Regions from separate parts of the Dethiothermospora halolimnae genome, predicted to be linked through region 2. Evidence: a T-box and tRNA genes for the amino acid it is inferred to sense, from the RefSeq annotation. Region 2 holds a T-box; the other holds one or more tRNA genes.
What was found. A T-box is a leader RNA that pairs with one kind of tRNA and senses whether it is charged. The one in region 2 lies ahead of argS (arginine--tRNA ligase), so its partner is inferred to be a tRNA-Arg.

Region 1: it encodes a tRNA-Arg, which carries the amino acid that the T-box ahead of argS (arginine--tRNA ligase) is inferred to sense. The anticodon was not compared.

Annotation. Positions count from the first base shown of each region.
Region 1 is NZ_JBAKFX010000004.1:132,610-136,033, reverse strand. It holds tRNA gene V6137_RS02945 (tRNA-Arg) at 14-90, opposite strand; tRNA gene V6137_RS02940 (tRNA-Leu) at 337-421, opposite strand; tRNA gene V6137_RS02935 (tRNA-Lys) at 442-517, opposite strand; tRNA gene V6137_RS02930 (tRNA-Gly) at 523-597, opposite strand; tRNA gene V6137_RS02925 (tRNA-Leu) at 785-869, opposite strand; tRNA gene V6137_RS02920 (tRNA-Lys) at 890-965, opposite strand; tRNA gene V6137_RS02915 (tRNA-His) at 1,233-1,309, opposite strand; tRNA gene V6137_RS02910 (tRNA-Arg) at 1,326-1,402, opposite strand; gene V6137_RS02905 (metallophosphoesterase) at 1,522-1,992, opposite strand; gene V6137_RS02900 (XTP/dITP diphosphatase) at 1,997-2,602, opposite strand; gene rph (ribonuclease PH) at 2,595-3,368, opposite strand.
Region 2 is NZ_JBAKFX010000023.1:23,316-26,739, forward strand. It holds gene argS (arginine--tRNA ligase) at 1-1,661, opposite strand, end outside; T-box leader at 1,949-2,162, opposite strand; gene V6137_RS10665 (baeRF7 domain-containing protein) at 2,368-3,424, shown strand, end outside.

The sequences.
Region 1 (3,424 bases), on a different contig from region 2:
CAGAGGTTTGATATGGCACGCCCTCCAGGATTCGAACCCGGGACAAACTGATTCGAAGTCAGCCACTCTATCCAACTGAGCTAAGGGCGCAGGATAAATTCAATTTTAAATTGTAAATTATAAATTTTAAATTATTTTCATTAGAGAAGTTATATTGTCGACCTATACTGCATGACTTTAAAGTCGGTCTGAATATATTCAGACCCTACATAAATTGTTTGTTATTATATACTAAAAAAAGTTAACCCCATAAAGTCAACTTCCTATCAGATAATTTCTCTCTTCTCAATTTATAATTAAAACTCACAATTTATAATTCTTTGTAAATTAAAATAGTGGTACAGGCGAAGGGAGTCGAACCCCCACATCATAAGATACTAGATCCTAAGTCTAGCGCGTCTGCCAATTCCGCCACGCCTGCACATATTTATCATTTGAAAATGGTGACCCATCGGCGACTCGAACGCCGGACACCCTGATTAAAAGTCAGATGCTCTGCCAACTGAGCTAATGGGTCATATTTGGAGCGGAAGACGAGATTCGAACTCGCGACCCTCGCCTTGGCAAGGCGATGCTCTACCACTGAGCCACTTCCGCACATATCCTTTACTTTCAATCACTATCCAATTTAACGGCAAGCCCTCAAGTTTTCCTAACTAAGCGATTCACACCAAATCGAAAAGAAGATTTGGGTTCTCTGCTTATACCACTGAGCCACTTCCGCACATGCTGTCTTCCAGACAGAATTGTTAATTTTTAATTGTCAATTCACAATTGCATTTATTGGTACAGGTGAAGGGAGTCGAACCCCCACATCATAAGATACTAGATCCTAAGTCTAGCGCGTCTGCCAATTCCGCCACACCTGCACATATTTATTATTTGAAAATGGTGACCCATCGGCGACTCGAACGCCGGACACCCTGATTAAAAGTCAGATGCTCTGCCAACTGAGCTAATGGGTCATATTATATTTTATTTGGCTACATAATTTATACCTTTAACATAACTCAATGATCGATAACTAAGCGATGTACACAAAATCAAAAGCGTGATTTTGGTCCCCTGCTTATGCCAACTGAGCTAATGGGTCAAGTGCTGACTATCGTCAGAATTGTTAATTCTTTAATTGTTAATTATACGATGGGTTCTAAGTTAAACCTAAACCCTCCACTCTTTTTATTAACAATTTACAATTATCAATTCACAATTCTTCACGTTAGTGAAGTTAATGGGGTGAATAATGGGAGTCGAACCCATGACCTCCAGAGCCACAATCTGGCGCTCTAACCAACTGAGCTATACCCACCACAATATTTTTTAAATGGCGCGCCTGAGAGGATTCGAACCCCTGACACACGGATTAGAAGTCCGTTGCTCTATCCTACTGAGCTACAGGCGCATTATTTTGTCTCGCCACTTGCTTCGTGCTGACAATAATAAATTATAGCAGAGGATTATATTATTGTCAACAAATTTCTAAAAAAATTTTTAAGGAATTTGTTACCATAGGGACTTTGGCTATATTGCTATAACCTGAGCCCCTATTTTATCAGTTATATTTAATACCCCGAATGTCTTTTCTCTATTTCTAGGATATGATAAACTTCCTGGGTTAAATAATTTCAACCCATTATTTTCAATATTAAGAGCTAAATGGGTGTGTCCGAATAGTACTAAGTCTACTTCCAACTCTATACCCCTATAATATATGTTATTTATATCCATTTTAACTTTATATTTATGTCCATGGGTTAGTAATATTCTTTTATCATTTATGGTTAATATCTCCTCTTCCTTTGTATTATTATCAGAAATATCACAGTTCCCTTTTACACATATTACTTCTTTATTAAATATTTTTTTTATTTCCCCAGTGTCCTTTGTATAATCACCTAAATGTATAATTAAATCTACGTTATTCACTTTTTCTTTTACTTTTTTTAGATCATTTAACATGCCATGGGTATCACTAAATACTAGTATATCCATATTATCAATCCTTTATAATATCTTCTAGATAGGTTCTTAATTTTTTTAATGCATTTGCCCTATGGCTTATCTTATTTTTTGTTTCTTCCCCCAGTTCTGCAAATGTTTTATTATATCCATCAACTATAAATAAAGGATCATACCCAAAACCACTACTCCCCTTTGGAGTAAAACCTATCCTTCCACTACACTCTCCAATTAAGGTTTTAGTTTCTCCATTTTCTAAAACTATTGCTATTGCTGTTTTAAAACTTGCAGTTCTATCCTCTAGTTCTACCCCATCTAGTTCATTTAAAAGTTTTTTGTTATTATCTTTATCCTTTGCATTCTCTCCTGCGTACCTAGCAGAATAAATCCCGGGATCGCCTTTTAAACTATCTACAAACAATCCGCTATCATCGGCTATTACTATACCATCTACATGTTCCCACATCTCCGTAGCCTTTTTTAATGCATTACCCTCTAAAGTATCTTTATCTTCAACTACATCAAAATCCTCTAACCCCACATCATCTTTAGATAATATATTTACTGGTAAATCTTTTAATATCTTTGTTATTTCATCAATTTTATGCTTATTACCACTGGACACTATTATATCTTTACTCATTATTCCCCTTTTCCTCCTTTGATTTTACCTTTCCCACTAAATCACTTATTTCTCCTAAAGCCTCTTTTTGTTTTTCAATTAATTCTCCTATACCCTTTTCTGCTATTCTTAATAATTCATTGAGATCATTTCTGCTAAATGGTGCCTCTTCTCCAGTACCTTGTATCTCAATAAATTCTTTACTATCGGTCATCACTATATTCATATCTACTTTAGCATTTGAATCTTCTTGATAATTTAAATCTAAAAGTCTAGTATCCTTTACTACTCCTACACTTATTGCTGCTACAAAGTTTTTAACCGGTATACTGGGTATTTGTTTAGCTTCATAAAGCTTATGTAATGCATCTACTAAGGCTACAAAGGCTCCTGTTATGGAAGCCGTTCTAGTTCCTCCATCGGCCTGTATCACATCACAATCTAACCAAACTGTCTTTTCTCCTAAGGCTTTTAAGTCTATAACGGATCTTAAAGCTCTACCTATGAGCCTCTGTATTTCTTGGGTTCTTCCTTGAAGTTTTCCCTTTCTAGACTCCCTTATTTTTCTTGTTATAGTTGATGCCGGTAACATAGAGTATTCGGCAGTTACCCATCCTGAATTACTTCCTTTTAAAAACGGGGGTACCCTATCTTCTATCATGGCCGTACATATTACTTTAGTTTCTCCCATCTCTATAAGTACTGACCCTTGAGGGTGTTTAAGATAATTTCTAGTTATTTTTACATCCCTTAGTTGTTCATATTCTCTATTATTGATTCTATCCATTAATATCTCTCCTATCTTTTTTTAATGGTTGAGGGATTACGAATCCCCCAACAACT
Region 2 (3,424 bases):
TTTTCCATATTTTCTTCTGTTATCATCTTATTATTGTGATAGAATTTATTAAACTGATTTGCCACTTCATAAATGTATTCACACATCTTATTTGGAGCTTTATCAATAAATGCTGATTCAACTACTTCGTTGAACTTTGATAAACTTAACATTAAATCCCTTTCTATATCACTATGGGGGTTAATAATGTTACTTGTCTTATCAACATCTACTTTTCTTAATATAGACTTAATTCTAACTACAGTGTAAAGGATATATGGTCCTGTTTTTCCTTCAAAGGATGAGAATTTATCCATATCGAAAACATAATCCTTAGTAACTTGGTTTGATAAATCACCAAATTTAAGGGCTGATAAACCAACCTTTCTTGCTATTTCATCCATTTCTTCAGCAGTGAAGGAATCGTTATTTCTAAGTTTGTCTTTAACATTATCTTTGATGATATCTATTAAGTCTCTAAGTCTCATAACCCCACCTTCCCTTGTCTTGAAAGGCTTTCCGTCTTTACCATTCATTGTACCGAAACCAATAAAGTCAAACTTAAGGTCTTCATTAACGATTTTTGTTTTTTTAGCACATCTAAATACCTGCTCAAAGTGAAGTCCCTGTCTTTTATCAACAACATATATAATTTCATTGGGGTCATAATCGTTAACCCTTTCCCATATGGTAGCAAGGTCAGTGGTACTATATAGGGTAGCACCATCGGATTTTAATACCATAAAAGGCGGGATAGGTTGTTTATCATCTTCTTTAGCTACATCTATAACTAAAGCACCTTCACTTTCTTCAGTATAATTATTATCCTTTAAGTAAGTAATCATTTCATCTAGATAATGGCGACAATCACTTTCACCCTTCCATAAATCAAACTCTACGTTTAAATCCCCATAGTTCTTTTTAAGGTCAGCTACAGAAACATTTAGTATATGTTTCCAAAGAGCTAAATAACCTCTATGGCCTTTTTGAAGTTTAGAAGTAGCTTCCCTAGCTTCTTTCATAGCATCCTCGTTACTTTTAGCTAATTTACTTGCAGCTGGGTATATCTCTTCAAGTTCATCTATAGTAAAGGGAGCTTTTTCTGGATACTCTCCATTAAAGTTTTCATCAAAATATGGTAAATCAGGATTTCTTCTTTTAACTTCTGATATAACCATACCTATTTGAAGACCCCAGTCACCTAAATGAACATCTCCTATAACTTTGTGACCTAAATATCTTGAGATTCTTTTAATACTTTCACCTATTATTGCGGCACGAAGGTGACCTACATGAAGGGGCTTAGCAACATTGGCCCCACCATAGTCTATCATTATAGTCATAGGATCTTCATTTTCAGAAGTACCTAGTTTTTTGTCACCATACATATCATTTATATAGTTTGTTAGGAATTCATCGGTAATGTTTATATTTATAAACCCTGGACCTGCGATTGAAATATCTTGAAAGATTTCAATGTCCTTAAGCTCACCGAAAACATCATTTGCAATGTCCCTAGGGGATTTTTTGTATTCCTTAGCAGCAGCTAAAGCTCCATTACATTGGAATTGACATAGGTCAGGGCGGTTTGATACCGTAACAAAACCATACTTTCTATCATAACCACATTTTTCAAATTTGTCTTTAACTAAATCATTTATTTTATCAATAACTTTTTTCATACATATACCTCCTAATTAATTTATTGTAATTCATATTGAATCTTTATATTATTATACTGGAGAATGAACTCCCTTTTACTTCTTTGAATTGACAGTTGACAATGGACAATTGACAGTTGAAGGTGATTTTACTCACTCTGTTCGTAAAATATTATATTTCAAATGGACTTTGCCTATTTCCACCTTAATTGTCCATTGTCAACTGTCCATTGAAGTAAGTAGCTTCGAATTCATTGGGAAATTACCTTCAACAAGCAAATAAATATAAAAAACCCGTCTCATAAAAAATATGAGACGGGTATAAATCCGCGGTACCACTCAAATTGACTAAATAATAGTCCCCTTAATAACTTTAACCCAGTTAATGGTTTATCTTTACGTTTCCGCTCAGATAACTTCTCAGAGGCCCTTTTCTCCATTTTATTTCTTATGGGACTCTCACTCTACTCCCATTCGCTGTTAGAAAATCAAAATGAATACTTCTCTCATCATCGAAATTTTAAATCATATATTTTTATCGATAATTATATAGTATTTATTATATGTTGTCAATTAAATAAATACACATTTTTTATAGGAAGGTTATAAATACCTAAAGACTGCCCTAATCGTTTAGAACTATAATCTCCGGGTAATCCATTAATATAGACACTTTTATAAGATAATAGATATTTTTAATAAAACTATTACTTTGAGGAGGAATTTAATGGATTTAGTAACAAGAGACGATTTTGAGAAGTTAATTAATAATAATGATGGGGTTTCTATTTCTATTTATTTACCAACGGAAGTGGCAGATTTCGATGTGGATAAGGGGAGAATTAGACTGAAAAACTTAATTAGTGAAGCCAGAAGGGAATTGGAAGGCAAAGATTTTAGTCCCAAAGATATAGATAAGATATTAAGTCCAGCAAAAAAGTTTTTAGATGATCATAAATTTTGGAGTCATCAAAGAGAAGGACTAGCTATTTTCCTTTCTGAAAATAATTTTTACTATTATAAACTCCCAATAAGTTTTGATGAAATGGTAGTTGTAAGTAATAGATTTCACATAAAACCTCTTATGTCCTTGTTAAGTGGAGACGGTGAATTTTATATTTTAGCCCTAAGTCAGAATAAAGTTAGGCTTTTAAATTGTACCCATTATAGTGTTGAAGAAGTGGAACTAGAAGATGTGCCAGAGAGTATTGATGAGGCATTATGGCATGATGATCCTGAAAAACAGCTTCAGTCCCATAGCGGAGGTAATGGATCAAATATTTATCATGGTAACGGTGCCGGTGATGATGATAAAAAGAAAAACATCTTAAGATATTTCCACAAGATCGATGATGGTGTATATGACATGATTAAAGACCAACGATGTCCTTTAATAGTTGCAGCCGTTGATTATATGATACCTATATATAAAGATGCCAACAGTTATCCCTATTTATTAGATGAAGGAATAGAAGGGAATCCTGATAACTTAGACTCTGAGACATTGCATCAAGAGGGGTGGAACATTGTAAAGGACCACTTTAAAGAAAAACAAGAGGAGATTATTAATAAGTATAATGATTTATCCAAAACTGATTATACGTCAAATGATATAGAAAAGATTGTCCCCGCTGCATATAATGGAAGGATAGATTCATTATTTGTTGCTAAAGGTATCAAGCAGTGGGGCATATATAAAGAGAAGACCAATAGTGTTAATTTAAATATAAAAGAAGAAGAAAAATCGGAAGACCTACTGGACTTTTCAGCAGTTCATACAATGT